Regions from separate parts of the Priestia sp. 40 genome, predicted to be linked through region 2. Evidence: a T-box and tRNA genes for the amino acid it is inferred to sense, from the RefSeq annotation. Region 2 holds a T-box; the other holds one or more tRNA genes.

Region 1 (15,814 bases), on a different contig from region 2:
TGTATGAAGAGAATAGTCAGCTTGTGTTTAGATTCGTTGGAAGTGGCTTTCTGTATAATATGGTTCGTATTCTTGTTGGAACGCTTTTAGAAGTAGGACAAGGGCGTATTGAACCAGATGCTATAAAAGATATTCTAGAAAGCAAATCACGTCCTCGTGCAGGGAAAACTGCGCCTTCGCAAGGACTATATTTATGGCGCGTTTTCTATGACAACTAAACCTGGTGTAACATTTTCTTGACATTAGTAGCTTAAAGATATAATATATCATATGGTATGTATTTTAACCCCACGGTTAGCCCCGGAAATTAATCGTGTTGAAATAGAAGGTTGAAATAATTTTATAATTGATGATGAAAATTAGGAGGGAAACTCATGCGTACAACTTTCATGGCGAAAGCAAACGAAGTAGAGCGTAAATGGTATGTTGTCGATGCTGAAGGTAAAACTTTAGGTCGTTTAGCAAGTGAAGTAGCATCAATCTTACGCGGTAAACATAAACCAACTTTTACACCACATGTTGATACTGGTGATCACGTGATCCTTATCAATGCGTCAAAAATCGAACTAACAGGTAAAAAATTAACTGATAAAATTTATTACCGTCACAGCATGCACCCAGGTGGTTTGAAACAACGTACAGCATTAGAAATGCGTACTAACTACTCTGAGAAAATGCTTGAATTAGGAATCAAAGGCATGCTTCCAAAAGGTAGCCTAGGCCGTCAAATGTTCAAAAAATTACATGTGTATGCTGGTGAAACACATCCACATGAAGCACAAAAACCAGAAGTTTACGAACTTCGCGGATAATTAATAAGAGGAGGTTATTATCTTGGCACAGGTACAATATTACGGAACTGGTCGTCGTAAAAGCTCTGTTGCTCGTGTACGTTTAGTACCAGGTAACGGTCGCGTAACAATCAACGGTCGTGAAATCGAAGAATACATTCCATTTGCTGCACTACGTGAAGTAGTAAAACAACCACTTGCTTTAACTGAAACTGTAGGTAACTATGACGTATTTGTAAACGTTAATGGTGGAGGTTATGCAGGTCAAGCTGGCGCTATTCGTCACGGAATCTCTCGTGCTTTATTAGAAGCAGACCCTGAATACCGTGGAACATTAAAACGTGCTGGTCTATTAACTCGTGACGCTCGTGCGAAAGAACGTAAAAAATACGGTCTTAAAGGCGCTCGTCGTGCACCACAATTCTCAAAACGTTAATTTTATATTACGTTTCAAGCCTTGGTCTTTGGACCAAGGCTTTTTTTATTTGTTGTTTGCGTATGAGACGAAGGCTTGTGCAGACAATATGTAAAAAAGGGAGGCGTTATCGTGAACGAGGTTACATATTTAAAAGAAAAACGTTATGAAAAAGAAATGAAATATGAACGCAAAGTCCTAAGGGAACTATCGTTTGATTTGCTTCAAGAGAGGCTGCGCCGTTATTTTCATCCAATGTTTCAGTGGAATATGCTAGGAGACGAACATGTGGAGGAGTACTGTCTTGACATTGCTATCGAATCATTTTTATTAGGTGCCCGGGTGAGTAAACGTGGTAAAGGCTACGAAGATTTTCAGAAGCACAGTAAGCAAGAAGAGTCTCTTTTAATTGATACATTGTACGGAGCCGTCAGCATGTCTGTAACAGATCTTTATCAAGATGGTCTGTATTATTTGTGTCAAGGATATGTGCAAGACTGGTGGAAAGAAGGTTATCGAACCGCAGAAAAAAGACGTCGGTTACGTTTGCATTAAAAAGTACTCATAATTCCCGTTCTTGTCCCATATAGAAATAAATAGGTGAGGCAAGAAGGGAAGGGATAAAATGTCTAAAGTAAAAATAATGAGCACAATTATAGCGCTTCTCGTTCTTTTTGTAATTGTACAATATCAGATAGATCATAAAACATCATCCGGTTCGCTTTCACTTCCTCTTAGCGGCAAAGTCATTGTTCTAGATCCTGGACACGGCGGCGTTGATGGCGGAGCCGTAGGAGAGGATGAAGTGCTTGAAAAAGAAATAACTCTTAAGATTTCGTTACTGCTTCGAGACTATCTGCAAGAGCAAGGAGCGCTTGTTATTATGACGAGAGAAAAAGACGAAGACCTAGCGGCTAAAGACACACGAGGGTACAGTCGCAGAAAAGTAGAGGACTTAAAAAATCGCTTAACGATGATTAATAAATCCAATGCCGATTTGTACTTAAGTATTCACTTAAATGCTATTCCATCCTCTGCGTGGAGAGGAGCTCAAACTTTCTATTACGGGTCTCTAAAAGAAAATGAGCAAGTGGCCAAACTCATTCAACAAGAGCTAAGAAATAATCTGGATAATACGAGTCGTGAAGCAAAAGCAATTCAAACTCTTTACCTTCTTAAGCATTCTAAGCCACCCGGTGCTTTGGTTGAAGTAGGATTCTTATCAAATCCTACAGAACGTAAAATGCTTCAATCGAAACGCTATCAAAAAAAGTTAGCTGAATCCATTTATGAAGGAGTCAGCCGGTATTTTACTGGAGAAAAGCCTAAATAAAAAGCATAGCATGCTTCTATTCAGAAAAATCTAATATGTGTGATATACTTGATAGTATAAATAATAGATTTTAACATGGTGGTGGGAGTATGCTAACGGAAAAGCAAGTAAAAGAAGTAGTAGGGGAAATTACAGATCCATTTTTAAATAAAAAACTATCAGAAACAGATGCGATTAAAGAAATAACAATTAAAGCTGAAAAACAGCATGTAAGCCTTAAGATTGCTGTTGCGAAAACAGGTACTAGTGAACAGTTAAGCCTTCAAGGTACGATTGTAGAAGGGTTAAAAAAAGCAGGTGTACAGTCGGTTGGACTGAGATTTGTTGAGTTTAAGCCTGAAGAACTTCAGCAGTACCGCGCTGAGCAACCGAATACTGGCAACTTACTAACTAGTCCGAATGCACCTGAATTTATTGCTATTGCAAGCGGTAAAGGAGGCGTTGGTAAATCAACAGTCTCTGTGAACCTCGCCGTTTCTTTAGCTCGTTTAGGTAAGAAAGTTGGTTTAATTGATGCTGATATTTATGGATTCAGTGTTCCAGATATGATGGGAATTACACAACGTCCTGTGGTAGAAGGAGAAAAGATTATTCCAGTTGAGCGCTTCGGAGTACAAGTTATTTCAATGGGCTTCTTTGTAGAAGATAATTCACCCGTTATCTGGCGAGGACCTATGCTTGGAAAAATGTTGACGAGCTTTTTTACAGAAGTTGAATGGGGAGAATTAGATTATCTTTTACTAGACTTACCTCCCGGAACAGGTGATGTCGCATTAGACGTTCACTCCATGCTTCCTGCTTGTAAAGAAGTGATTATTACAACACCACATCCTACAGCGGCATTTGTTGCAGCTAGAGCGGGTGCTATGGCTTTGAAAACCGATCATGAGGTAATTGGAGTCGTAGAAAATATGGCTTACTTTGAAAGCCAGCTAACAGGGGAAAAAGAGTATGTATTTGGTAAAGGCGGAGGTCCAAAACTGGCTGAGGAACTTCAGACAGAACTGTTAGGACAGCTTCCGTTAAGTCAGCCCGACTGGAATGAAGAAGATTTTGCGCCTTCCATTTACGATGAATCGCATCGTTTAGGTCAAATATACGGAGAGATTGCAAGCAAGATTGCATTTATTTGCGAAAATGAAAAAGCAGCAACGGGAAAATAACAAAAAGCACGCGCTGTTCGAGCGCGTGCTTTTTGTTATTATACAGAGAGTTCAATCTGCGCCTTTTTTAAATCAAATGCAAGGTTTTGTTTTAAGAGAGCTAAAAATGTTTTTCCAGCTGTACTTACGGTGTGAGATTGGTGCTTTAAAATGCCGATTGCAGGGCCCTCATGCAAGTCATGAATTGTTTTAACCACCACTTGATCTGGCGGAAGAGTTGCGCTTATTTGTGGAACAACGGCTATTCCTAAGTTTTCTTTTACAAAATGCTGAAGTGTGCTAATAGTGCCTAACTGGACTTTAGCAGGCAGCTGGCCTGTTCGCTCAAAGATTAGCTGCTCAATTTTCTTTTGAACAGAAGATTGCCCAGCTGTAATCAGCGTTTCGTGTATTAAATCTTTTGCAAAGATTGTTTTTCTTTTTGTTAGAGCATGATTGAATGGTAATAGCAGCACAAGTTTTTCCGTTAGTAATGCCTCAAATTCTATATCTCTGAACGATTCTGAGACAGTGCCAATCGCGAAATCAATTTCTTGATTGCGTATATGTTGATGAAGGTGCTTTTCGTCTGCAACGAGTAAGCTAATTTCTGTGTTGGGATATCTTTTTTTAAATAATGAGAGAATGGAAGGCAGTCGACTGCTTGCTGTAGGTTCTGCAGCACCTATACGGATCGTGCCAGCTTCGCCTGTTGAATAATCCTTTAAGGTGTTATTTAGATACTCATATTCCTTTAGTAAAATATTTGCTCGCTCGTAAAAGATTTTACCTGCTTCAGTAAGTTTAATGCTTTTTCCTCGTTCTAAAAGCTTAAATCCTAGTTCGGATTCTAACTTTTGAATGTGAAGTGTAATGGTAGGCTGAGAGTACTTTAAATATTCAGCGGCTAATTGAAAGCTTCCTAAACGAACAATGGTTTGAAACGTTTTAATAACGCGAAATTCCATCAAATTCCCTCCCTTTGCTATAAAACGATTGTGTTAATTTCTAATATTTTACCATAAAGCTAAGAATTAAAGTTTACAATTCCAATAAAAATACTAAGTATTAAAAAATATAAAGAAGTTGTTTAGGTTTTTTAATAAAAATAAATGACATAATTAAATACGCACCTCATATGAGATGCGTATTTAATCACTGCTGTTGCTGCTCTCCGCCTGAATCAGATCCAGAGGAAGAAGAACCACCGTCGTCGCTGCTTTGTTTTTGTCCACCTTGTGTTTCTTCAGCGGCTTTCAAAAGAATGTCTTGAATTTTAGATTGATAAAGAGGGCTATCAAACGTTTCGGTCATAATTTTTTGTAAATAAGTGCGATATTCTTTACTCTTTAAAACAGTCAGTACTTCTTTTTCCATAGCCGGATCCTTTAAAACATCTTGAAGCATTCCTTGATATTCAGGATCTTTCATCAGTTGTTTGATGACCGTCTTATTTTCTTTTTCCAAACTTTTAGCAAAGCTTTCAGCAAACTTCGGATCATCCATGGCTTTTTTCCAAAATTCCACGCCTTTATCTGATACTAGGGTTTGAGAAATTGTATCTTTTATCGCGTTTTGATCCATTAAAATATCTTGTCTAACAGAAGGGTCTTTCATAATTGCCTCGACTGCTTTTTTTCCTTCATCTGTTTTTAAAATATCAACAACCATTTTCTTTGTTTGATCATAATCCATACCATTGTTCTCTTCATCTTGCGGTGCACAGGCTGTAGCTAAAAGCATACACATTCCTATATAAATGAGGAGCATGAGTCGCTTTTTCATAGTAATGAGCTCCTTTCCTAATATGCTTACGCTTAATATGAGATAATCAAGGTTTTTTATTCATAAAAGAGCTCTAGATTTTTCAAAACGTGATTGGTACAATTTATGAAAAGGTACAATTTTGTAACTTATGGGGGAGATGGAAGTGAATAGTCGAAATTGGGTTCGTCTATTTCTAACCACGTTAGCTGTCGGGGGTATAAGTACAGCTGTTGTTGGGTTTGCGGTGCGCTGGGGGGAATACGGTCACTTATTTCAACAAGGAAAGATAGGAGAAATTGTTGCTGTTTTAACATGGCTCGTAGGCGTAGGGTTTATTTTTAGTTTAATTAGCCAAATGGGGTTTTTTGCATATTTAACTATTCACCGTTTTGGGTTGGGAATTTTTAAATCTGCATCACTTTGGAAATCGGTTCAAATTGTATTTGTTTTATTTGTATTATTTGACGTTACTTATTTTCGATATAAGTTCTTTCAACAACCGGGAGAAGGCATAGGTAAGTATATTTTGTTAAGCGTTTTCTTGTTAGCGGTGGGGTTATTAGTGGCGTATGCAAAGAAAAAGCAGACGAATAAAGAGGCTTTTGTACCAGCGCTGTTTTTTATGATTGTTGTAACGACAATTGAATGGTTCCCAGCGCTGCGAACGAACGAAGAAAGCTGGCTTTACCTTATGTTGTTTCCACTTCTAATTTGTAATATGTATCAACTTCTTATTTTGCCCAAACTTCTTACGCACGCAAGAATAGCAAAAGCAGACAAATAGCATATTTGTCTGCTTTTCCTTTCCATATACAGTGGAAATAGATCTTATCGGATATCTTTTACTTGGGTTTTTGAATTTGAAATTAATGTTGAAACACTTACGTTTGAGACTTTTTTATTTTGTAATGAATTCTTGATATATGGAATAGCCTTTGCTGTTTGTTGAGCGGAGTCAGACGCGTGCAGCAATATAATATCTCCTCCGTCTAAAGGCTTTGTAACATTGGAGACAATTTTTTCAACCCCTGGATTTGTCCAGTCTTTAGAATCAATGCTCCAGTGAACAGTAGTATATCCTATATCTGCTGTTAATTTTAAGATGTCTTTATTAAATTGCCCGTTAGGAGGACGAAGAAGGTGAACATCTTTAAGGCCTAGGGAATCAAAGACTTTCTTTGATTTTGCAAGATCCTGTCTAATCTCATTAGGTTCTAGGCTTGTATAGGAAGTATAGTCATAGCCCATTGTGCCAATTTCGTGACCTTCTTTCTTAATGCGCTCTACAATATCTGGGTGACGCTCAGCCCATGAAGCAGATAAAAAGAAAGTAGCATGTTCAATATGCTGTCTTTTTAGTTCATTCAGAATGGGAATAGCTCTTTCATCTCCCCAGCTGATGTTAAACGTAAGAGCAACTTCCGGATTTTTGTCATCCGCCTTATAAACAGCTCTTGGACCGTTATCGGTTGAAAACACGGGAAAGTGAAACGTCTGCTGAGCATAGAGAAAAAAGCTTGTAAAAAACGCAGCAACTACGATAAGCATTGTTTGTTTGATTCTTTTGGCTCGAATAGTATAAAACATATTCATTTTGTCACCTCATTTAATAAGTAGTACTTGTCTAATTTGTATGCGTTTTGTCTACAATTAATAACAGGTAAGGAAAAGAACAATTGATTTTATTTTGATGTTTGAGAATCAATGTCGCAAAAAGAAGGTGAATCAATGAAAATTTGTTTATTTAATCAGGTGGAGTGTTTAGAGTTAGAAGCACTACTTAGAGAAGAAATGAAGAGAACAAACGTGGCTTTTCAACAAAGTTTGAATCATGTAGTTCTTGAACGAAACATTCAAGAAAAGTATCAAATCCTCTCAAAGATCTTGCTAAGGTTCGGTGAAAGCAGGGAAGTAAATAAGGTTTTTTGATGAAATGAAAAAAACTTTTCAAAAAGTGTTGACTTTATATAGTACAGATGTTAAATTATTAAATGTCGCTGATGAGTGATTGGAAAACAATCGCAATTCATCAGAAATAAAATATTAAAAAAGTTGTTGACAAATGAAAGACAACTTGTTAATATAAGAAAGTCGCTCAAGAGCGGCGGTTGAACTTTGAAAACTGAACAAAGCGACAAACGTCAACGTTAATTTTTATTTTTTAAATTGAGCAAGTCAAACATTTCTTCGGAGAGTTTGATCCTGGCTCAGGATGAACGCTGGCGGCGTGCCTAATACATGCAAGTCGAGCGAACTAATTAGAAGCTTGCTTCTATGACGTTAGCGGCGGACGGGTGAGTAACACGTGGGCAACCTGCCTGTAAGACTGGGATAACTTCGGGAAACCGAAGCTAATACCGGATAGGATCTTCTCCTTCATGGGAGATGATTGAAAGATGGTTTCGGCTATCACTTACAGATGGGCCCGCGGTGCATTAGCTAGTTGGTGAGGTAACGGCTCACCAAGGCAACGATGCATAGCCGACCTGAGAGGGTGATCGGCCACACTGGGACTGAGACACGGCCCAGACTCCTACGGGAGGCAGCAGTAGGGAATCTTCCGCAATGGACGAAAGTCTGACGGAGCAACGCCGCGTGAGTGATGAAGGCTTTCGGGTCGTAAAACTCTGTTGTTAGGGAAGAACAAGTACGAGAGTAACTGCTCGTACCTTGACGGTACCTAACCAGAAAGCCACGGCTAACTACGTGCCAGCAGCCGCGGTAATACGTAGGTGGCAAGCGTTATCCGGAATTATTGGGCGTAAAGCGCGCGCAGGCGGTTTCTTAAGTCTGATGTGAAAGCCCACGGCTCAACCGTGGAGGGTCATTGGAAACTGGGGAACTTGAGTGCAGAAGAGAAAAGCGGAATTCCACGTGTAGCGGTGAAATGCGTAGAGATGTGGAGGAACACCAGTGGCGAAGGCGGCTTTTTGGTCTGTAACTGACGCTGAGGCGCGAAAGCGTGGGGAGCAAACAGGATTAGATACCCTGGTAGTCCACGCCGTAAACGATGAGTGCTAAGTGTTAGAGGGTTTCCGCCCTTTAGTGCTGCAGCTAACGCATTAAGCACTCCGCCTGGGGAGTACGGTCGCAAGACTGAAACTCAAAGGAATTGACGGGGGCCCGCACAAGCGGTGGAGCATGTGGTTTAATTCGAAGCAACGCGAAGAACCTTACCAGGTCTTGACATCCTCTGACAACTCTAGAGATAGAGCGTTCCCCTTCGGGGGACAGAGTGACAGGTGGTGCATGGTTGTCGTCAGCTCGTGTCGTGAGATGTTGGGTTAAGTCCCGCAACGAGCGCAACCCTTGATCTTAGTTGCCAGCATTTAGTTGGGCACTCTAAGGTGACTGCCGGTGACAAACCGGAGGAAGGTGGGGATGACGTCAAATCATCATGCCCCTTATGACCTGGGCTACACACGTGCTACAATGGATGGTACAAAGGGCTGCAAGACCGCGAGGTCAAGCCAATCCCATAAAACCATTCTCAGTTCGGATTGTAGGCTGCAACTCGCCTACATGAAGCTGGAATCGCTAGTAATCGCGGATCAGCATGCCGCGGTGAATACGTTCCCGGGCCTTGTACACACCGCCCGTCACACCACGAGAGTTTGTAACACCCGAAGTCGGTGGAGTAACCGTAAGGAGCTAGCCGCCTAAGGTGGGACAGATGATTGGGGTGAAGTCGTAACAAGGTAGCCGTATCGGAAGGTGCGGCTGGATCACCTCCTTTCTAAGGATTTTTACATGACGTACGTTTTGACACTTTGTTCAGTTTTGAGAGTTCAATCTCTCAATTATAGAAAGCATACTACTTTCTTCTTATTAGATAAGAAGAATTTTGGTTGCGATTGTTCTTTGAAAACTAGATAACAGTAATTGCTGAGGAAAAGTGAAACTTTTCTTTAATCAAACCAATAAATAACACAACAGTATGTTGTACCATTTATTCGCTAATGGTTAAGTTAGAAAGGGCGCACGGTGAATGCCTTGGCACTAGGAGCCGATGAAGGACGGGACTAACACCGATATGCTTCGGGGAGCTGTAAGTGAGCTTTGATCCGGAGATTTCCGAATGGGGAAACCCACTGTTCGTAATGGAACAGTATCTTTATCTGAATACATAGGATATTGAAGGCAGACCCGGGGAACTGAAACATCTAAGTACCCGGAGGAAGAGAAAGCAAATGCGATTTCCTGAGTAGCGGCGAGCGAAACGGAATTAGCCCAAACCAAGAGGCTTGCCTCTTGGGGTTGTAGGACACTCTATACGGAGTTACAAAGGAACGAAGTAAATGAAGCGACCTGGAAAGGTCCGTCGAAGAAGGTAACAACCCTGTAGTTGAAACTTCGTTCCCTCTTGAGTGGATCCTGAGTACGGCGGAACACGTGAAATTCCGTCGGAAGCTGGGAGGACCATCTCCCAAGGCTAAATACTACCTAGTGACCGATAGTGAACCAGTACCGTGAGGGAAAGGTGAAAAGCACCCCGGAAGGGGAGTGAAAGAGATCCTGAAACCGTGTGCCTACAAGTAGTCAGAGCCCGTTAACGGGTGATGGCGTGCCTTTTGTAGAATGAACCGGCGAGTTACGATCCCATGCAAGGTTAAGCTGATAAGGCGGAGCCGTAGCGAAAGCGAGTCTGAATAGGGCGTTTAGTATGTGGTTGTAGACCCGAAACCAGGTGATCTACCCATGTCCAGGGTGAAGTTCAGGTAACACTGAATGGAGGCCCGAACCCACGCACGTTGAAAAGTGCGGGGATGAGGTGTGGGTAGCGGAGAAATTCCAATCGAACCTGGAGATAGCTGGTTCTCTCCGAAATAGCTTTAGGGCTAGCCTCATGTTGTGAGAGTCTTGGAGGTAGAGCACTGATTGGACTAGGGGCCCCCAACGGGTTACCGAATTCAGTCAAACTCCGAATGCCAAAGACTTATCCATGGGAGTCAGACTGCGAGTGATAAGATCCGTAGTCAAAAGGGAAACAGCCCAGACCACCAGCTAAGGTCCCCAAGTATACGTTAAGTGGAAAAGGATGTGGAGTTGCTTAGACAACCAGGATGTTGGCTTAGAAGCAGCCACCATTTAAAGAGTGCGTAATAGCTCACTGGTCGAGTGACTCTGCGCCGAAAATGTACCGGGGCTAAACGTATCACCGAAGCTGTGGATTGACATCTTTGATGTCAGTGGTAGGAGAGCGTTCTAAGTGCTGTGAAGTCAGACCGTAAGGACTGGTGGAGCGCTTAGAAGTGAGAATGCCGGTATGAGTAGCGAAAGACAAGTGAGAATCTTGTCCACCGAATGCCTAAGGTTTCCTGAGGAAGGCTCGTCCGCTCAGGGTTAGTCGGGACCTAAGCCGAGGCTGAAAAGCGTAGGCGATGGCCAACAGGTTGATATTCCTGTACCACCTCCCCGCCGTTTGAGTAATGGGGGGACGCAGTAGGATAGGGTAAGCGCGCTGCTGGATATGCGCGTTCAAGCAGTTAGGCTGATGAGTAGGCAAATCCGCTCATCATAAAGGCTGAGCTGTGATGACGAGGGAATTATAGTACCGAAGTTCCTGATTCCACACTGCCAAGAAAAGCCTCTAGCGAGGCGGGAGGTGCCCGTACCGCAAACCGACACAGGTAGGCGAGGAGAGAATCCTAAGGTGATCGAGAGAACTCTCGTTAAGGAACTCGGCAAAATGACCCCGTAACTTCGGGAGAAGGGGTGCTCTGGTAGGGTGTATAGCCCGAGAGAGCCGCAGTGAATAGGCCCAGGCGACTGTTTAGCAAAAACACAGGTCTCTGCGAAGCCGCAAGGCGAAGTATAGGGGCTGACGCCTGCCCGGTGCTGGAAGGTTAAGAGGAGGGGTTATCCTTTGGGAGAAGCTCTGAATCGAAGCCCCAGTAAACGGCGGCCGTAACTATAACGGTCCTAAGGTAGCGAAATTCCTTGTCGGGTAAGTTCCGACCCGCACGAAAGGCGTAACGATCTGGGCACTGTCTCAACGAGAGACTCGGTGAAATTATAGTACCTGTGAAGATGCAGGTTACCCGCGACAGGACGGAAAGACCCCGTGGAGCTTTACTGTAGCCTGATATTGAATTTTGGTACAGCTTGTACAGGATAGGTAGGAGCCTGAGAAGCCGGAGCGCTAGCTTCGGTGGAGGCGTCGGTGGGATACTACCCTGGCTGTATTGAAATTCTAACCCGCGGCCCTGATCGGGCCGGGAGACAGTGTCAGGTGGGCAGTTTGACTGGGGCGGTCGCCTCCTAAAATGTAACGGAGGCGCCCAAAGGTTCCCTCAGAATGGTTGGAAATCATTCGTAGAGTGTAAAGGCACAAGGGAGCTTGACTGCGAGACCTACAAGTCGAGCAGGGACGAAAGTCGGGCTTAGTGATCCGGTGGTTCCGCATGGAAGGGCCATCGCTCAACGGATAAAAGCTACCCCGGGGATAACAGGCTTATCTCCCCCAAGAGTCCACATCGACGGGGAGGTTTGGCACCTCGATGTCGGCTCATCGCATCCTGGGGCTGTAGTCGGTCCCAAGGGTTGGGCTGTTCGCCCATTAAAGCGGTACGCGAGCTGGGTTCAGAACGTCGTGAGACAGTTCGGTCCCTATCCGTCGTGGGCGTAGGAAATTTGAGAGGAGCTGTCCTTAGTACGAGAGGACCGGGATGGACACACCGCTGGTGTACCAGTTGTCTTGCCAAAGGCATCGCTGGGTAGCTATGTGTGGACGGGATAAGTGCTGAAAGCATCTAAGCATGAAGCCCCCCTCAAGATGAGATTTCCCATAGCGCAAGCTAGTAAGATCCCTGAAAGATGATCAGGTTGATAGGTCAGAGGTGGAAGCGTGGCGACATGTGTAGCTGACTGATACTAATCGATCGAGGACTTAACCAAAACTTTAAAAGCGTAAGCTTTGCTCAGCAAACTGTTACCTAGTTTTGAGAGAACAAAACTTTTAAAAAAGTCTTGCTTTCTTTATCAAATCATGTATAATATAATATGTCTGGTGGCGATAGCGAAGAGGTCACACCCGTTCCCATACCGAACACGGAAGTTAAGCTCTTTAGCGCCAATGGTAGTTGGGACTTTGTCCCTGTGAGAGTAGGACGTTGCCAGGCTATTATTATTCCACAGTAGCTCAGTGGTAGAGCTATCGGCTGTTAACCGATCGGTCGTAGGTTCGAGTCCTACCTGTGGAGCCAACTGGCCCGTTGGTCAAGCGGTTAAGACACCGCCCTTTCACGGCGGTAACACGGGTTCGAATCCCGTACGGGTCACCATTTATTTTTATCTACATAATAGTGGAGGATTAGCTCAGCTGGGAGAGCACCTGCCTTACAAGCAGGGGGTCGGCGGTTCGATCCCGTCATCCTCCACCACCGTGCCGGTGTAGCTCAACTGGTAGAGCAACTGACTTGTAATCAGTAGGTTGGGGGTTCAAGTCCTCTTGCCGGCACCATTTATATCGGAGGGGTAGCGAAGTGGCTAAACGCGGCGGACTGTAAATCCGCTCCTTCGGGTTCGGCAGTTCGAATCTGCCCCCCTCCACCATCTTTATTGGGCTATCGCCAAGCGGTAAGGCAACGGATTTTGATTCCGTCATGCGTTGGTTCGAATCCAGCTAGCCCAGCCATAGAGAGCCATTAGCTCAGTTGGTAGAGCATCTGACTTTTAATCAGAGGGTCGAAGGTTCGAGTCCTTCATGGCTCATTTTAATAAGCGGAAGTAGTTCAGTGGTAGAACACCACCTTGCCAAGGTGGGGGTCGCGAGTTCGAACCTCGTCTTCCGCTCCATTTCTATATAAAAAAAGATATTGGGGCCTTAGCTCAGCTGGGAGAGCGCCTGCCTTGCACGCAGGAGGTCAGCGGTTCGATCCCGCTAGGCTCCACCATACATATGAACGTACAACCTTTAAGCAAATTGCTTAAAGGTTTTTTTGTGCAGTTTCTACAAATTAGAATTGTATATATATTCAAAAAAGTGTCGAGTTGAGCCATCGCTCATTTAGCCGTTACAATAAGAGAGTAGCAACATTTGTGATGGGGGGACATATTATGAATAAGCTTTCAATTATTGGAGTACCAATGGATTTAGGTCAAACTCGCCGTGGGGTCGATATGGGGCCAAGTGCGATACGATATGCAGGTGTCATTGAACGCATCGAGAATATTGGCTATAGTGTAGAAGATAAAGGGAATATTGAAATTGCCTTAGCTGAACGAGTACATAGTGATGAAAATACAAACTTAAAGAATTTAAAAGCTGTAGCAGATGCTAGCGAGAGGCTTGCTCAGACCGTAAGTGATGTTATTACAAATAAAAGGTTTCCTTTAGTGCTAGGGGGAGATCACAGTATCGCTATCGGAACACTAGCAGGAGTAAGTCGTCATTATAAAAACTTGGGCGTGATTTGGTATGATGCACACGGAGATTTGAATACAGCAGATACGTCTCCTTCAGGAAATATTCACGGTATGCCATTGGCGGCAAGTATAGGTGTAGGAGACGAAGCATTGACTCGAATTGGTGGTTATACACCTAAAGTTAAGCCTGAAAATATTGTGATTATCGGAGCACGTTCTTTAGATGAAGGAGAAAAAGAGCTAATAAAGGAAAAAGGCATTAAAGTGTATACGATGCATGAGATAGATCGAATGGGCATGACAAAAATAATGGAAGAAACAATTTTATATTTGCAGGATAAAACAGATGGCGTTCATCTATCACTCGATTTAGACGGACTGGATCCACATGATGCACCTGGAGTAGGAACACCAGTTATCGGTGGAATAAGCTATAGAGAAAGTCATTTAGCTATGGAGATGTTGGCAGAATCTCAGCTAATCACTTCTGCTGAGTTTGTGGAAGTGAATCCTATTTTAGATGAACGGAATAAAACAGCTACCGTAGCTGTTGCATTAATGGGCTCACTTTTAGGAGAAAAATTAGTATAAAACATTAATACCTACCAAAAGGTACATGAAATATATATGAAGATAAAAAAAAAGAAGCTCTTAGTTCAGATTCGAGAGCTTCTTTATATAGAGAAAAACTTTTCATATTCATTTAATAAACCATCTAGCTCTGAACTTACTCTCACCACTGTTAGTGATGATAAAGGGTTTTCTGCTGCAAGAGTGACCATGTTATTTCTACATTCTTCAATTTGATTCAAAAGGTTCTCTTTTGTATGAGTCAAGCTTTCCACTCCTCTTCTTTTCATCTATACTAATTACATAACCTACGTACGATCTTTTTAAACGTATTTGACAAATTTTTGTTAAAATAATTAAGCATAAGTGAAACTTTATGATAAAGTACACGTATATATACTATCCCGCAATGGGCGGAGGTAACCGTTACATGGATTTATTATTAAAAAGGAAAATAAAAAAAGTAAAAAAAGGTGACCAGGATGCGTTTGCTGACATAGTAGAATATCACAAGGATAAACTTTTTCATCTATGTTATCGAATGTTAGGAAACCGGGAAGAGGCGCAAGACGCTGCACAAGAAGCGTTTATTCGAGCCTATGTAAATATTCATAGCTATGACACAAGTAAAAAGTTTTCCACCTGGTTATATCGAATTGCTACAAATCTTTGTATTGATCGAATTCGTAAAAAAAAGCCAGACTATTATTTAGATGCAGAAGTAGCCGGGACCGACGGGTTAAATATGTACTCTCAAATAGCTGCCGATCAGGCCTTACCAGAGGAAGAACTAGAGCAAGTAGAATTGCAAGAATTCATTCAGTCGGAAATATTAAAGCTACCTGAGAAATATCGAACTGTCATTGTCCTAAAATATATAGATGAGCTGTCGTTAAAAGAAATCAGCGATATTTTAGACCTGCCGCTTGGTACGGTAAAGACTAGAATTCACAGAGGACGTGAAGCTTTAAGAAATCGACTTCGCCACTTGTAAGGAGTGAACTAAGAATGAAATGTCCAAAAATGTATGTAAATCTCATTCATGAACATTTAGATGGAGATATTACAAAAGAAAATGAACTATTATTAAAAGAGCATTTGCATCAATGCAAAGGTTGTCAGCAGCATATGCATCAGTTAAAAAGAACCATTGCATTTGTGCAAAGCACTTCTCATATAGAATTACCTATGAACTTTACAGCAGGTGTTATGGCTGGGTTACCACGTGAGAAGAATCGAATTCGAATGAATAGATGGTTTACAAACCACCCGATTCTTAGTGCAGCTGCTGTATTTGTGCTGTTAATGTCCGGCACGGTGTTTTCAGCTTGGGAAACGGATGAAGACTTTTCTGTTTCAAAGCAGCCGAACCTAGTCATTCACGATAAAACAGTCGTTGTACCAAAAGGTGAGACCGTTAAAGGTGATA
Region 2 (15,814 bases):
GAATTTGTTCTAAATACGAATCAATAGCTGTTAAATCAGTTTTTAATTGAAGAACAATCTCACGTGCTTGAAGATAGTTTCCGTTAATCGTCTCTTCCTCGTATTTTTTAAACTGCTCTTTAGATGTATTAATTGCGTATTCTAACGTTTTTTCAGCATTTCCATAGGAATACCGATGTGCGAGCAATTTTTTCTTCACGTGGCGGTGAAGCTGATTTAATTCCTCAATATCATATCGATTATCTTGTTCGCTACCAATTAAATTTTGAAGTTCAGTAAGTATGTTTTCAATATCTATCTTGGTTTGTTCTAAGGCTTGATCAATATGTATAGATAACTGCTTCGCTTTTTTAAACCGGTATTTATCTGCTGCTTCTTCCGTTTCAAACAGTTCTTTATCAATTTTCGGGAGATTAGTTGATATAATTTCATCCCACTGCTCACGCCAACGTTCAAATAGCTCTTCAGTTTGACCTGTCATGTTCAATTCTTTTACTTTTGAAATTTCCTCTGCAACTGGCGTATTTGCTAATTCGACTTTGATCGTTTCCAGGCGATCAATTTCTTGATAAATCTTTTTACGTGAAAACATTCCGTACACAACTAATCCGATAATAAGTATGATTAGTGCTATAATGAATTCCATACTAAGCCCCCTTACAGTGCGTTCTACATGACAAGTTTCTTATTTATAAAAAGGGTGAATTTAATCCTTTAAATTTTTTTGCGTCAATGTTTTTATGATACCATGTAAAGTCCAACTTTTGAGCAAAAAATTAAATTTTTTTATACAAAATATTGGCATGGAGTCACTTTGTGTCGTTACAATGGAAAAAGAAGAAAAAAGGAGGCATTTTTTATGAAAGTTGACAAACATATTCATACTCCATTTTGCCCACACGGTTCACCTGATTCATTGCAACAATATGTTGAACAGGCGATTTCCCTGAACTTTGGCGAGATTTCGTTTACAGAGCATGCTCCATTACCAAAAAGCTTCAGTGATCCGACGCCTGATCGCGACAGCGGAATGGATCCTGACAAACTTGATCGCTACATTCAAAACGTACAGCAAGTTAAAAAAGAATTTGAGCGCGATATTCGTATCAATGTCGGATTGGAAGTTGACTTTATTGAAGGATTTGAACAAGAAACAACAGATTTCTTAAACGAGTATGGTCCTTGTCTCGATGACAGCATCCTTTCTGTCCATTTCTTAAAACATGAAGAAGGATATGACTGCCTAGATTTTAGCGCTGACGTATTTGCACATATTGTACAGAAGTTTGGCAGCGTAAGCAAAGTATATGATAAGTATTACAACACGGTATTACGCTCTGTACAGGCCAATTTAGGCGTTTATAAGCCTAAGCGCATTGGTCATATGACACTCATACATAAATTTCAAGCTCAATTTCCATATGAAGACACACTTTCCCCTATTATTTTATCAATACTCGATGAAATAAAAATGAAAGATCTGGCTTTGGATTATAATGGTGCAGGATTGTTTAAGCCTTTGTGCAAGGAAGCGTATCCAGCTCCCTTTGTCGTAAAAGCAGCCCAACAGAAAAAAATCCCTCTCGTATATGGGTCAGACGCCCACTGTGCGAAGGATTTAGGCCAAGGCTATAGAGAGCTTCATTTAAGATAATTGAACGCGAAGTTTGTTTGTCCGTTCATATGGCAAACATACCGTTGTGTGCACCCATCGCTCAAGCTCAATCGCATATTGCTGAACAAAATACGGTTCGTGAGGCAATATATGAAGAACTTCACTTAGGTACTGAGGATGAAGATAAGGCATAGACAGCATGCCCTTAAGCTCAATGATTGTAAAGGAAACGTGCAGCTTTCGAAACTCCTTTTCTTTCATCCCTCTTTCAAGGATTGTTTTTAAGTAGTATTTTTCCTTGGTTAAATACGTAGTCATAACTTCTCGAATTAAAATCGTGTCAAGAGAGATTTCTCTATATACGAGCCGGGCAATATGCCTATTTTCGTGCTGGTAATGTAAGATAGCTCGAATCATTACGATCATACTTTCTGTTGAAGACAGCTTTTTCATTTCTTGGAATGCTTGCTCCAACACCCCAATATAACCTTCAAAATAAGAAATCACTAAACTTTCAAGCAATCCTTCTTTGCTATGAAAATAATATGAAATATTCGCTACGTTCACTTTCGCTTTTCCTGCAATCTCGCGCACCGACGTACCATCAAAACCTTTTACGTTAAAAAGAGAAACGGCCGCATCAATAATTTTCTCTTTCGTTTTTGACTGTACAGCCATCTATCTACACCTCATTTCGATTTATTTTTACAAAACACATATGATTGCAAAATTGTGTAGAAATCGTTACAGTATTTAAAAAGGATTTTAGTAGCCTCTCTACATAATTCGTGATAGGCTTTTTAGTTCCTGTAATCTTTTATCGACAAAGTAGCGTTAAAACTGACGTTTCCTGATAAAAATTCATTAAATCTTATGTTGAATGGAGGAGAATACATTGTTTAATGTCGAAAACTACAGCGGCTCAAAACAAAAGGATTATGAATTAGTAATTAAGCAATTACGCGCCTTATTAGAAGGAGAAAGCAATACGATTGCTAATCTAGCAAATGCTTCAGCTTTGCTAAATCAATTTTTAAATGAAGTAAACTGGGTAGGTTTTTATTTAATGGAAGACGGAGAGTTAGTGCTTGGACCTTTCCAGGGACTGCCGGCTTGCGTTCGTATTCCACTTGGAAAAGGCGTATGCGGTACAGCAGCTCAAAATCAAAAAACAGAGCGAATCGAAGATGTTCACGCCTTCCCTGGCCACATTGCATGTGATGCCGCTTCTCAATCTGAAATCGTTGTACCAATTGTAAAAGACGGTCAGCTTTTAGGTGTTCTTGATATTGACAGTCCAATCAAAAATCGCTTTGATGAAATCGATCAACAGTATCTTGAAGAATTCATAAAAGAACTTACTTCTTTTCTTTAAATATGAATAAGCAAAAAAAACCGCTGCAAATCAGCGGTTTTTGCTTATTAAACAAACGTTTGATTAGCCTATCGCTACCTTTTTCTTATGTTCTTTCTTCTCCCTTTATATTTCAAATGAATATATCCTTTCTTTTACATTCTTTTAATCTTCAATCTTCCTTGACTTTATACGAGGAAACACCTATAATACTCGTTGTGTGAAATATTGCAGCTTATACAATCTTCTTTATGTTTTTTCATTTTGTTCCTCATTAAAAGATTGTTTTACAGAAGTAGCAATCCTTTTAACAAGATGGTGTATCGTGTAACTCTCTGCTGCTAGAGCGATGGTACATGAAAACAAAATGAGCATATCGCTAGAATGTGTCTGTTTTTGTTTTGCATAAAATAAAAACACAAACAAGGAGGAGTCATCATGGCTCGTTATACAGGTCCAAGTTGGAAAATCTCTCGTCGCTTAGGTCTTTCTCTAAGTGGTACAGGTAAAGAATTAGAAAAACGCCCTTACGCTCCAGGTCCACACGGCCCAGGTCAACGTAAGAAAATTTCTGAGTACGGTTTACAATTACAAGAAAAGCAAAAATTACGCCACATGTATGGTGTAACTGAGCGTCAATTCCGTAACTTATTCGTTGCTGCTGGTAAATTAACTGGTAAGCACGGTGAGAACTTCATGATTCTTTTAGAAGCTCGTCTTGATAACTTAGTATACCGTATGGGTCTTGCACGCACTCGTCGTCAAGCTCGTCAATTAGTTAACCACGGTCACGTTTTAGTTGATGGTAAACGCGTTGACATCCCATCTTACCGTGTACAACCTGGTCAAGTGATCGGTGTTCGCGAAAAATCACGCAACCTTTCAATCGTGAAAGAAGCGCTTGAAGTTAACAACTTCGTACCAGACTACTTAACAGTAGACGCTGAGAAATTAGAAGGTACATTCACTCGCTTACCTGAGCGTTCTGAATTATCTGCTGAAATCAACGAAGCACTAATCGTAGAGTTCTACTCTCGTTAATAGTAAAAAGCCGTTCCTTATGGAGCGGCTTTTTTACTGTCTATATATAAAAAAAGGCCTTTCGGCCTTTTTTTATGCGTATTGAATAAGCGTATATTTTTTCTTACCTCGACGAATCACTGTGAATTGACCTTCAATACGGTCGTCTGCACCTACTGTTTTTTGTAAATCTTGCTCGCGCTCACCATTTAAGTAAATTGCACCGTTTGAAATATCTTCACGTGCTTGACGTTTAGAAGGAGAAATTTTGCTTTCTACAAGTAAATCAATTAAACCAATATCTTCACCTGTATGCGTGTAAGAAGGAACGTCCTTGAATCCTTGCTTAATTTCTTCTGCTGTTAACTCTGAAATGGTTCCACTAAATAAGGCTTGTGAAATACGAATGGCTTGCGAAAGAGCTTCTTCACCGTGTACAAGCGTAGTCATAGCTGCCGCTAGTGCTTTTTGTGCTTCGCGTTTTTCAGGAGCTTCTTTTGCAGACGCTTCTAATTCATTAATTTCTTCGTGCGATAAGAATGTAAAGTATTTTAAATACTTTATAACATCGCGATCATCTGTATTAATCCAGAATTGGTAGAATTCGTACGGACTTGTTTTTTCAGCGTCTAACCAAATTGCTCCGCCCTCTGTTTTACCGAACTTCGTGCCGTCTGCTTTTGTTACAAGCGGAACTGTTAATCCAAATGCTTTGGCATCTTCTTCTGATTTACGAATTAATTCTAAGCCAGCCGTAATATTTCCCCATTGGTCGCTGCCGCCAATTTGAAGCTTACAGTTATATGTTTGGTATAAATTCAAGAAATCGTATGACTGTAAAATCATGTAGCTAAATTCCGTAAATGAAATGCCTGATTCGATACGAGATTGAACAGAATCCTTTGCCATCATATAGTTAATACCAAAGTTTTTACCGATATCTCGTAGGAATGTAATAACATCTAACTTGCCAATCCAGTCATAGTTATTCGCAATAACTGCTGCATTTTCACCTTCTTCGAAATCTAAGAAGCGTGAAAGCTGACCTTTAATACGCTCACTAAACAGCGCAACCGTTTCTTTTTCGTTTAACGTACGCTCTGCTTTTTTACCGCTTGGATCTCCAATAAGACCCGTACCTCCACCAACTAATGCAATTGGTTGGTGTCCAGCTTGTTGAAAGCGACGCAAAATTAAAACAGGAAGCATGTGCCCGATGTGAAGGCTGTCGGCTGTCGGGTCGAACCCGCAGTATAAACGAACAGACTCTTTACTCAAAAGTTCACTTAAACCTTTTTCATCCGTTTGTTGGTTAATGAGCCCTCGAAACTCAAGATCTTGTAAAATATCCATGTTATATATTCTCTCCTTTATCTAATTGCTCGTTACAATTTGTTGAACAACATAAAAAACGCCCCTTCTTAAAAAAGAAGGGACGAAAATATCGCGGTACCACCCTATTTGGAAATGAATTATTTCCCACTTAAATGATGTAACGGTCTACCCGTCTTTTGCTACTGTAAGTTCACAAAAGATGCTCAAGGACGTATTTCATATTTGTCTATGTACTGATTTTCAGCAACCATCAGCTCTCTTAAACAGGGAGACAAGTATTACTTCTTCCTATCACTGCAGTTTATTTTATTTAAAAGTTTACACCCCACAATTATGAATGATTTCATTTTAAAATTCAAGTCCAAAAAAAAGTTCAAACAGCTGGCTGTTTGAACTTTATAAAAATCACTTATTTTCCCTACAAAGATTGAAACGTTTACTCCTTAGTCTTCCATAGTCGACAAATCGCCCGTTGGCAAATCTAATTCCCACGCTTTTAAAACGCGACGCATAATTTTACCGCTTCGTGTTTTAGGTAGCTTATCTTTAAACTCGATTTCACGCGGAGCTGCATGAGCAGCTAACCCTTTTTTCACAAATTGACGAATATCTTCAATCAGTTCATCTGAAGATTCATACCCATCTCTAAGTGCGATAAATGCTTTAATAATTTCCCCGCGAACAGGATCAGGCTTACCAATAACACCCGCTTCTGCTACAGCAGGGTGTTCAACAAGCTTACTTTCTACTTCAAATGGACCCACGCGTTCTCCTGCCGTCATAATAACATCATCGATTCGGCCTTGGAACCAAAAATAACCGTCTTCATCCATATACGCCGAATCACCTGATACGTACCAATCACCTGGCATAAAATAGGACTCATACTTTTCTTTGTTGTTCCAAATCGTATGCATCATAGATGGCCAGCCTTTTTTAATTGCTAAATTACCCATTCGATAAGGTGGAAGCTCTTGTCCTTGATCGTCAACGATTGCTGCTTGTACACCTGGAATTGGTTTCCCCATAGATCCTGGCTTAATTTTCATAGACGGATAATTACAAATCGTCTGACCACCAGTTTCAGTCATCCACCACGTATCGTGAATACGTTTTTGGAACACCTTCATTCCCCAGCGTACCACTTCAGGATTTAACGGTTCTCCCACACTTAATACATGTCTGAGATTGCTTAAATCATAGCGTTTAACTAAGTCATCACCAGCACCCATTAGCATACGAAATGCTGTAGGTGCACTGTACCAAACCGTTACGCCAAAATCTTCAAGTGCTTGATACCATGCATCTGGACTAAATCGTCCTCCTACAATCACATTCGTTGCTCCAGCAAGCCAAGGACCAAAAATCCCATAGGAAGTCCCCGTTACCCAACCGGGATCTGCTGTACACCAATACACATCGTCATCTTTTAAGTCGAGCACCCACTTAGCAGTTTGATAGTGCTGAAGCATGGCGTTGTGAACGTGAAGCACGCCTTTTGGTTTGCCAGTTGAACCTGATGTATAATGAAGCAGCATACCATCTGTTCTATCTACCCACTCAATTTCCACCTCTTTATTCGCCGCTTCTAGTCGCTTCAGAAAATCTAGTTGAATGCCTTCTTCTTCTACATTTTCCCCTACAAGGAGAATGTGTTTTAAAGCTGGCAAATCTTTCACCGGAACACGGCTCAGCAATTCAGGCGTTGTAATTAACACTTTTGCATCACTGTCTTGCAAACGATCTTTTACTGCACCTTCCATGAACGCTTCAAATAAAGGTCCAACAATAGCGCCAAGCTTCACCGCTCCTAACAAGGCAAAATAAAGTTCCGGAGAGCGAGGCATAAAGATAAACACGCGATCCCCCTTCTCTACGTCTGCTTGTTTTAGCACGTTTGCGGCTTTGTTTGACCATTCTTTCATTTCTTTAAATGTATATTTTTCATTGCGCTGCGCATCTCGATAATAAAGCGCAACTTTATTTTTACGCGTAGAGTTTGCGTGCTTATCAATTGCTTCATAAGCTGCATTTAATTTACCTGTTTCATGCCATGAAAATTCCTTCTCCACTTGTGACCACTCAAAGGTTTGATACGTTTTATCGTAGTCCTGTAAGTTGTATACCCCTTCAATTACAGGAAGCGCTTCCACCTTCATCACAAACTCCCCCTTATGTATAAAATTTACAAACCTATTATATAACAAAGATAGACTTTTCACAATTTTATAAAAATTATTTGTCGGAATTAGGATAATAGTCTCCCTTGTTATATGACAACCTTTAATATAAACGTGTCGAATTAACAAGAAAATCTTCTAATTTTCTATTCTATCTTTTTTAAAAAACTCCTTTTCTTTTATTTAATTTTTTGAAAACGCTTTAATCTAGAGTTTTTTTTGTATTATAATACAGATAAGACTGCTTGAAGGTGGTGATTCATGTGAAACATTCCCAAACATACAATATGAAAGAAGTAAAAACAGCTGTTGGAGCGATTGTTATTGAAGGACCTGTCTCCTCACATACCTTGCAACAACTTGATTTTCATGAGCAACTAACGGCATTTCGTCCACCTGAACAGCAAAAAGAAGCATTGATTGAGATTGCCAACTTGCCTGAAGGTAGAATTATTATTGCTCGCCATCATCATACAATCATTGGTTATGTAACCTTTTTATATCCCGATCCTCTAGAACGATGGTCGGAAGGAAATATGGAGAATTTAATCGAATTAGGAGCTATAGAGGTAGCCGCTCCGTTTCGTAGCTATTCTATTGGAAAAAACTTGCTTATCGTATCTATGATGGATGATGCAATGGAAGATTATATTATCATTACGACAGAATACTACTGGCATTGGGACTTAAAAGGAACAGGGCTAAACGTGTGGGATTACCGCAAAATCATGGAGAAGATGATGAATAGAGGCGGACTAACGTGGTTTGCCACCGATGACCCTGAGATTAGCTCTCATCCTGCTAACTGTTTGATGGTAAGAATCGGGAGCAGAGTCCCTCAAGAAAGCATGCAAGAATTTGATAGCTTGCGCTTTCGAAATCGCTTTATGTATTAGCTAACCTTTAAGAAAAGGAGCTGGGTTTGATGATTGTTGAAGAGATGATGAAAACGGATCTCGTTACCTTAACCCCCGACCATACGATTGCTGAAGCTATGAAACTTTTAGATACACATAAGATTAGACATATTCCCATCGTTAATGACCTTCATCATGTAGTTGGCATCATTTCTGATCGAGACGTAAGAGATGCAAGTCCATCTATTTTAGATAATACTTATACATCTGCTCTTCTATCCGAACCCGTGAGGATGATTATGCAAACAGAAGTCATTACAGCTCACCCTCTTGATTTTGTTGAAGAAATTGCAAGCATTTTTTATGAACATCAAATCGGTTGTATTCCCGTCACAAAAAATAAGCGTTTAGTAGGCGTTGTGACTGAAAGAGATCTATTACATACGTTTATTCAGCTTACCGGCACTAATAAACCTGGTTCACAAATTGAAATAAAAGTAGAAAACAAGGCTGGCGTGCTCGCTGAAGTTACATCCCTCTTTAGTTCAAAGAGGACAAACATCTTAAGCGTACTTGTCTACCCTGATATAGATGAAAGATATAAGATCCTTGTGCTTCGTATTCAAGCTATCAATCCATTGGTTAGTATAAATACATTAAAAGAAAATGGCTATGAGGTGCTATGGCCTAAATTACCGGAGATGACGTAATGACTAGTAATGCTGTATTTATTTATTCAGATGATATTCTTTCGTACAAATTCAGCAATAATCATCCGTTTAACCAGCTTCGTGTTCAACTAACATATGAACTGTTACGGGAATTTGGCGCTTTAGGCAATCAAGATATTGTATTACCGCGAATGGCATCTGATGAAGAACTTCAGCTTGTCCATGATACTAGCTATATTCAAGCGGTAAAATTAGCAGGAAGCGGCGAGCTTTCTGTTGAAAAAGCAGCGGATTTTGGCCTAGGAACAGAAGATACACCTATGTTTCCTAACATGCATGAAGCCAGTGCATTTTTAGTTGGGGGTACCCTTACTGCTGTAGATTATGTTATGACTGGAAAAGCTAAGCATGCTCTGAATTTAGGAGGCGGATTGCACCATGGCTTTCGAGGAAAAGCTTCTGGCTTTTGCATTTACAATGACAGCGCGGTAGCCATTAAATATATGCAGCAAAAGTACAATGCGCGCGTTCTCTACGTCGATACAGATGCTCATCACGGTGACGGCGTGCAATGGACATTTTATGACGACCCTTCCGTTTGTACTCTTTCCATTCATGAAACGGGACGCTACTTGTTTCCAGGCACAGGAAACGTTAACGAACGCGGGCACAGTGAAGGCTATGGTTATTCATTTAATGTGCCTGTTGATGCTTATACCGAAGATGAGTCTTGGCTCGACGTTTATAAGACCTCTTTAAAAGAGGTAGCTGCTTTTTTTAAACCAGATGTTATCTTGACACAAAATGGAGCCGATTCTCATTATTACGATCCGCTCACTCATTTATGCGGCACCACGAAGATATACCGTGAAATTCCTAAAATTGCTCATGAAATTGCCCATGAATACTGCCAGGGAAGATGGATTGCCGTTGGCGGAGGAGGCTATGATATTTGGCGGGTTGTTCCTCGAGCTTGGTCATTTATTTGGCTTGAAATGATTGAACGAAAGGCAGAAGGTATGCTTCCTCTGTCATGGCTTGAAAAATGGACAAAAATATCTCCTCACCCCGTTTGCACGCAGTGGGATGATGAACTCAATATCTATCAGCCAATTCCAAGAAAACCAGAAATAACAGAAAAAAACGCTCAAACTCTTGAGCGCGCTCTTTATCCTATTCGTTCTCATACATCTCATTCTTAAAAAAAGGCTATACAAGCGTATGGCCTTTTTCACTGTGCTTCGGGATCTGAAATAATAATTTCGACGCGTCTATTTTTTTGTAGATTGTCATTAGACGTATTCGGAACAAGCGGCTTTGTATCTCCGTATCCAATTGCTTCAAAGCGCTTAGCAGAAAGAGAAAAGTGGTTCGTTAAATAACGTATGACGCCGCTAGCACGCGCTGCCGATAGTTCCCAATTAGATGGATAACGATAGGTGTGAATAGGTCGATTATCGGTATGACCTTCTACTTTAATATCATTTGGAATAGTACTGAATAACCTTCCTAATTCATCCAGGAAAGGGGTACCTTTCTTCAAAATGTCTGCCTGTCCTGTTTCAAACAGCACCTGTTCTTGTAAAATAAGCACAACTCCGCGTTCATCTCGCTTAGCAGTAATAAAGTGCTGAAGCTTATTTTCCTTCAGGTAGTCCTGCACTTTCGCTAAAATGTTATCCAGCTTTTGAGACTGCTGGCTCTTTTCTACAGAAGCTACAGAACTACTGCTTGTAAGCGAATTGACAACGGTCTGAAACTTTTGATTATCAACGCTAGACATTGAAAATAGTAAAATAAAAAAAACTAATATTAACGTCACCAAATCAGCAAATGTTACCATCCATTTTGGCGACTGTGCCGAATACCTTTTTCTTCTACGCTTCACGAACGTGCTCTCTCTTTTCTTCCAGCTTTCGTTTTTCAACAGGGGCAAATACTTTTAGCTTTGCTTGCACAAAGCGAGAATTTTGACCCGCCTGCAAGCCGATGACACCTTCAATAATCACTTCTTTAACAAAAAGCTCATGCTCTGTTTTACCAGCTAATTTAGCTGCGATTGGCTGAAAAAACAAGTTTGAAAGCAGCGCCCCGTAGAAAGTCGTTAAAAGAGCAATTGCCATGTTAGGCCCAAGCGATGAAGGGGTATTAAGGCTTTTAAGCATTAGCACTAGCCCAACAAGCGTCCCAATCATTCCCCAAGCGGGGGCATAATCGCCTGCTTTTTCAAACATACTTCGACCTCTCGCATGTCTTTCTTCTACTGCAGCTATTTCAGCTTCAAGCAGCTCTCGAATCATTTCTGGTTCTACTCCATCAATGGCTAGCAAAATACCTTTTTTCACAAATGAATCATCGATTTGTTCAAGCTCTGCTTCTAACGATAGAAGTCCTTCTCGACGCGCTTTTTCCGATAAATGTACAAATGTTCCTACAATTTCTTCTACGTTTATTTCTTTCGATTGAAACGCTTGTTTCCCTACTCTTCCCATATTTTTTAATTGTTTTAAAGGAAAGCTCACGCACAGCGTACCAAAAACGCCTCCCAATACAATTAAAATCGATGGTACATCAATAAAAGCTAAAAAACCGCTCATTCCTCCACTTGAAATAACCCCAAACACAACCATAGAGATACCAATTAGTATCCCTATAGGTGTGAGCATATCAATTTTTTTCATATTCTATCTCCCCGTGTCTGAACTTTGGATTCGTTCTTATTCATTCACAGGTATTATTTTGTTGATTGTCTGAACTCGATGCGGTGAGGAAGCTGTACAATGCTGCTATCTACCGTTTCTTTGTTCATGTATTTCGTTAAGAGACGCATCGCTACTGCACCAATATCATACATCGGCTGTACAACAGATGTTAACTGAGGACGAACCATTGTTGAAAGTCTTGTGTTATCAAAACCGATAACTTCTAGATCGTTTGGTACATTCAACCCGCGATCTTGTGCCCCGTGAATAACGCCTAATGCCATTTCATCCGTTCCAACGAAAATAGCAGTTGGCTTTTCATCTTCTTCTAATAGTTTTTCAACTGCTTCAATACCTGAATCGTACGTGTAGTCTCCTTCTACAATATAAGAATCGCGTACAGGCAATCCGCTTTCAGTAAGAGCACGCTTGTACCCTTTTACTTTTTTCGCATGATTGATTGGTTCTTCTAGCGTACCTGAAACGAATGCAATATTTTTATGACCGCTGTCAATTAGTGATTGCACTGCATCAAAAGCTGCTTGTTCATAATCAATAGTTACAGATGGGATTTGGTTAGTTGATTCGATTGATGCTGCAAGTACAACTGGAACCGGTGATTTTTTTAGTTCTTCTACGTGTTCTTCCGTTACATTCCCACTCATGAAGATGATTCCGTCTACTTGTTTACCAAGCATGTTATTTAAAAGATGAAGTTCTTTATCTTGATTTTGATCGGAGTTACTTAAGATGATATTATACTTGTACATTGTTGCAATATCTTCGATTCCACGCGCTAACTCTGCATAGAAAATATTTGAAATATCAGGAATGATAACTCCTACTGTCGTTGTTTTTTTACTTGCTAATCCACGCGCTACTGCGTTCGGACGATAGCCTAGTCTTTCAATTGTTTCTAATACTTTTTTTCTAGTTGATGGTTTTACATTCGGATTTCCGTTTACCACACGAGAAACCGTTGCCATCGACACGCTTGCTTCCCTTGCTACATCATAAATTGTTACGTTCACAACAAACACTCCTTATCGAAAAACATTTCGTTTATTTTATCCTTATTTCATTTCTTGTATTTACGTATATAAATCCATCTTCCTTTATAGAATGGCTATTTCTAGCTCCTTCACTCTTACATACAGCTTAGATACCCTGTATGCATCTAAATCATTCCTGTTATGCCCTTATTATTACGTGGCAAAGACAATTTTACCAGTTTATATGTAACAATGTAAAAGACGGTGTATAGTAAGTAAATAAAAAAAGTGACTCGCGAATTTATATCATATGCAATCACAGAATGATAGCGAATATCTGTAACTACTATACGATACTATGTGCTTCATCGCAACGTATTTACCGCCTTTTTCCGACAAGTTTCACGAGAATTTCATAAATTCTTGTTTTTTGGATTTGCACTTATTCTTTCCTATTTTGACAAAAGTTATCGACTGTTTTCAAAATACGTGATAATTTCGCTTATCTTTATTATAACGAAAGGCAAACAAGCTTGAAACCATTAAGTGCCTCAAACTTGTCATAAAAGTATACGAATTTTTCATTTTTACGTTTTTTTATAAATTTAAGTTACATATAGGTTTTAACTGCTTCATAAATTCTGTAAATTGCGGGATATCCATTTGCTGAGCTGAGTCAGAAAGTGCTACCGCAGGATCGGGATGAACTTCTGCCATAATTCCATCCGCACCAATGGCAAGAGCCGCTTTAGCCGTTGGAACAAGTAAATCTCGTCTTCCCGTTGAATGCGTGACGTCGACTAAAACAGGTAAATGAGTTTCTTGCTTTAAAATAGGAACAGCTGAAATATCCAGGGTATTTCTCGTTGCTCGCTCATACGTACGAATTCCTCGTTCACACAAAATCAGCTGATCATTTCCTTTTGAAACAATGTATTCAGCAGCATTAATAAACTCATCAATCGTAGCGGCTAAGCCTCGCTTTAATAAGACAGGCTTCTTCACTGCACCAGCTTCTTTTAATAGCTCAAAATTTTGCATATTACGAGCACCAATTTGAATCACATCTACATATTCTACAGCTGTTTCAATATCAGCGGGGTCGACAATTTCACTAATAACGGCTAAATCATATTCGTCAGCTACTCTTTTTAAAATTTGCAGTCCTTCTAAGCCAAGGCCTTGAAAATCATAAGGAGATGTTCTTGGCTTGTAGGCTCCGCCTCTAAGCATCCGCACACCCTGCTGCTTCACGGCTTTTGCTACGGCTGCTACTTGCTCATAGCTTTCAACGGAACAAGGTCCTGCTACAAAACGCTGAAGTCCGTCACCAATTGTTTCTCCTTTTACCGTAACGATTGTATTTTCCGGCTTCTTTTTACGGGATACAAGAAGTGCTTTACGATGATCATCTTCTTGAAGCTCTAAATGAGCTTTGAAAATCTCTTTGAAAATATGTTGAAGCGTCGACGTTTGAAACGGTCCTTCATTCTTGCTTAAAATCGAGTCAAGCATTGCTCGTTCACGAACAGGATCAAACCGTTTAGTTGACTGCATTCCTTTTAACTTTCCTATTTCTTGAACAAGCTCTCCTCGCTCATTAATAAGCTTTAACAGTTTCATATTTACTTCGTCAATTTGAGATCGCAAATGCTGAAGATCTGAATTAGTCATGTACGTCCACCCTTTCACTGATTTTAAAAAATCCGTTTAGCAGGGTTACTACATAAGATGATAGATGATGGAGGATATATGTAAGGGGCTTCTCTGCTTTTATGTGCTAAACTACATCTATTGTACGAAAAAGTGGATGAAACCGCAATCAGCTTATAAAAAAAGAGGTTGAAACATAGCTACATCGCTCCAATCTAAAGAGTACCAAATGGGATAAATAAGCTCCTATAGATTGGTTGTTACAGAGAGGTTGATTTCCGTGCAAGACTTCGCTTTCCGCGGGCGACTGGTGAGCCTCCTCGTCACCTACGCTCTTGCGGGGTCTCACCTGTTCCGCTTTTCCCGCAGGAGTCTTCGTCTTGCCCTCCAATCAACAGCTAGAGGCCGCTACATATATGAAACCTACGTTCACTCTACCAATAAAAAAATCCGAACGATTGATCGTTCGGATTTTCCTTTAACTAACATATTTTTTTCGATTAATGAGCTACGTTTTTCGCTAATTCTTCTTCGTTAATGTTCCAGTGAGAAGCATGCCACTTCACTTTTCCATCTTCAAACAGAAGCGCTTGAGGTGATTCATGCTTCACTTCATACATCTCAGCGATATAGTTAGATACATCACGTGAATCTTGAACATGAAGATAATAAGAAGGAATGTCTTCATGACTAGAAGCAAATGCTGAAAATGCCTCATGACCCGCTGCACTAATTGGACACGTTGTGCTGTGTTTTAAAAATAAAAAGCGATTGTTTTCCTTTACAACTTTTTCGAACTCTTCAACTGTTGAAATTTTTTTCATTTTTTTCACCCTTTCTGTACTTACTCTTAAGTTTACATGGTTTGACCGTTTCCATACAAAAAGAGTGCTCAGCTTTGTGTATGATGCTACTAAATTCATTTATAAGGTGGAGTTTTTTTCTGCAATGAAACGATTATTTACTTGCTGTTATTCAACTTAATTTACATACAAAAAAAGCGTTCACCCTATAGGATAAACGCTTTTGATTCCTTATTATGAGCGTGGCACTGTGCTTTCCACTTCATCTAGTGCTTTTTGAGCTTCTGTTAGCTTCTGCTGAACGTCTTCGTTGCTTTGAGACTCAACTTCATCAGCAAGCACTTCTAAGCTTGTTGGCGGTAATGCTTCGTGTTCAGGATCTACTTTACGGAAGTTTTTCACCTTGTCCACTACTTGTGAAGATTGCTCAGACAGTGTTTGTGATAAACCAGCCGTTTTTTCTTTAGCCGTTTGAGCAAACCCTTGTCCTTTTTCAACAGCGCTGTTTTTCGCTTGCTCCGTTTTTAAACGAACGTAAGCTGCCTGCTCATTTAAATCAGAACGGAACTCTTTACCTGATTTTGGAGCAAGTAATAATGCCGTCGCAGCTCCTACAACTCCTCCGATCACTG

Evidence for each region. The T-box of region 2 lies ahead of tyrS (tyrosine--tRNA ligase). A T-box ahead of a tRNA ligase gene usually reads a tRNA of that ligase, here a tRNA-Tyr.
Region 1: it has a tRNA-Tyr gene. The T-box ahead of tyrS (tyrosine--tRNA ligase) is inferred to sense a tRNA for this amino acid. The anticodon was not compared.

Annotation. Positions count from the first base shown of each region.
Region 1 covers NZ_JBMPZA010000023.1:73,090-88,903, reverse strand. The annotation lists gene truA (tRNA pseudouridine(38-40) synthase TruA) at 1-218, shown strand, start outside; gene rplM (50S ribosomal protein L13) at 375-812, shown strand; gene rpsI (30S ribosomal protein S9) at 835-1,227, shown strand; gene ACO1DI_RS23810 (DUF2521 family protein) at 1,339-1,761, shown strand; gene cwlD (N-acetylmuramoyl-L-alanine amidase CwlD) at 1,832-2,539, shown strand; gene ACO1DI_RS23800 (Mrp/NBP35 family ATP-binding protein) at 2,629-3,702, shown strand; gene ACO1DI_RS23795 (LysR family transcriptional regulator) at 3,741-4,649, opposite strand; gene gerD (spore germination lipoprotein GerD) at 4,837-5,466, opposite strand; gene ACO1DI_RS23785 (KinB-signaling pathway activation protein) at 5,612-6,232, shown strand; gene pdaB (polysaccharide deacetylase family sporulation protein PdaB) at 6,277-7,041, opposite strand; gene ACO1DI_RS23775 (hypothetical protein) at 7,153-7,377, shown strand; rRNA gene ACO1DI_RS23770 (16S ribosomal RNA) at 7,633-9,184, shown strand; rRNA gene ACO1DI_RS23765 (23S ribosomal RNA) at 9,410-12,345, shown strand; rRNA gene rrf (5S ribosomal RNA) at 12,454-12,569, shown strand; tRNA gene ACO1DI_RS23755 (tRNA-Asn) at 12,579-12,653, shown strand; tRNA gene ACO1DI_RS23750 (tRNA-Glu) at 12,657-12,731, shown strand; tRNA gene ACO1DI_RS23745 (tRNA-Val) at 12,755-12,830, shown strand; tRNA gene ACO1DI_RS23740 (tRNA-Thr) at 12,835-12,910, shown strand; tRNA gene ACO1DI_RS23735 (tRNA-Tyr) at 12,919-13,002, shown strand; tRNA gene ACO1DI_RS23730 (tRNA-Gln) at 13,010-13,084, shown strand; tRNA gene ACO1DI_RS23725 (tRNA-Lys) at 13,089-13,161, shown strand; tRNA gene ACO1DI_RS23720 (tRNA-Gly) at 13,171-13,245, shown strand; tRNA gene ACO1DI_RS23715 (tRNA-Ala) at 13,268-13,343, shown strand; gene rocF (arginase) at 13,507-14,406, shown strand; gene ACO1DI_RS23705 (aspartyl-phosphate phosphatase Spo0E family protein) at 14,490-14,660, opposite strand; gene sigW (RNA polymerase sigma factor SigW) at 14,816-15,379, shown strand; gene ACO1DI_RS23695 (anti-sigma factor family protein) at 15,394-15,814, shown strand, end outside.
Region 2 covers NZ_JBMPZA010000005.1:1,473,836-1,489,649, forward strand. The annotation lists gene ezrA (septation ring formation regulator EzrA) at 1-646, opposite strand, end outside; gene hisJ (histidinol-phosphatase HisJ) at 860-1,654, shown strand; gene refZ (forespore capture DNA-binding protein RefZ) at 1,646-2,293, opposite strand; gene ACO1DI_RS08710 (GAF domain-containing protein) at 2,511-2,990, shown strand; gene rpsD (30S ribosomal protein S4) at 3,408-4,010, shown strand; gene tyrS (tyrosine--tRNA ligase) at 4,083-5,342, opposite strand; T-box leader at 5,418-5,628, opposite strand; gene acsA (acetate--CoA ligase) at 5,768-7,483, opposite strand; gene ACO1DI_RS08730 (GNAT family N-acetyltransferase) at 7,768-8,400, shown strand; gene ACO1DI_RS08735 (acetoin utilization AcuB family protein) at 8,430-9,071, shown strand; gene ACO1DI_RS08740 (acetoin utilization protein AcuC) at 9,071-10,234, shown strand; gene motS (flagellar motor protein MotS) at 10,264-10,920, opposite strand; gene motP (flagellar motor protein MotP) at 10,910-11,713, opposite strand; gene ccpA (catabolite control protein A) at 11,767-12,765, opposite strand; gene ACO1DI_RS08760 (bifunctional 3-deoxy-7-phosphoheptulonate synthase/chorismate mutase) at 13,324-14,400, opposite strand; gene ytxJ (bacillithiol system redox-active protein YtxJ) at 14,880-15,203, opposite strand; gene ACO1DI_RS08770 (YtxH domain-containing protein) at 15,417-15,814, opposite strand, start outside.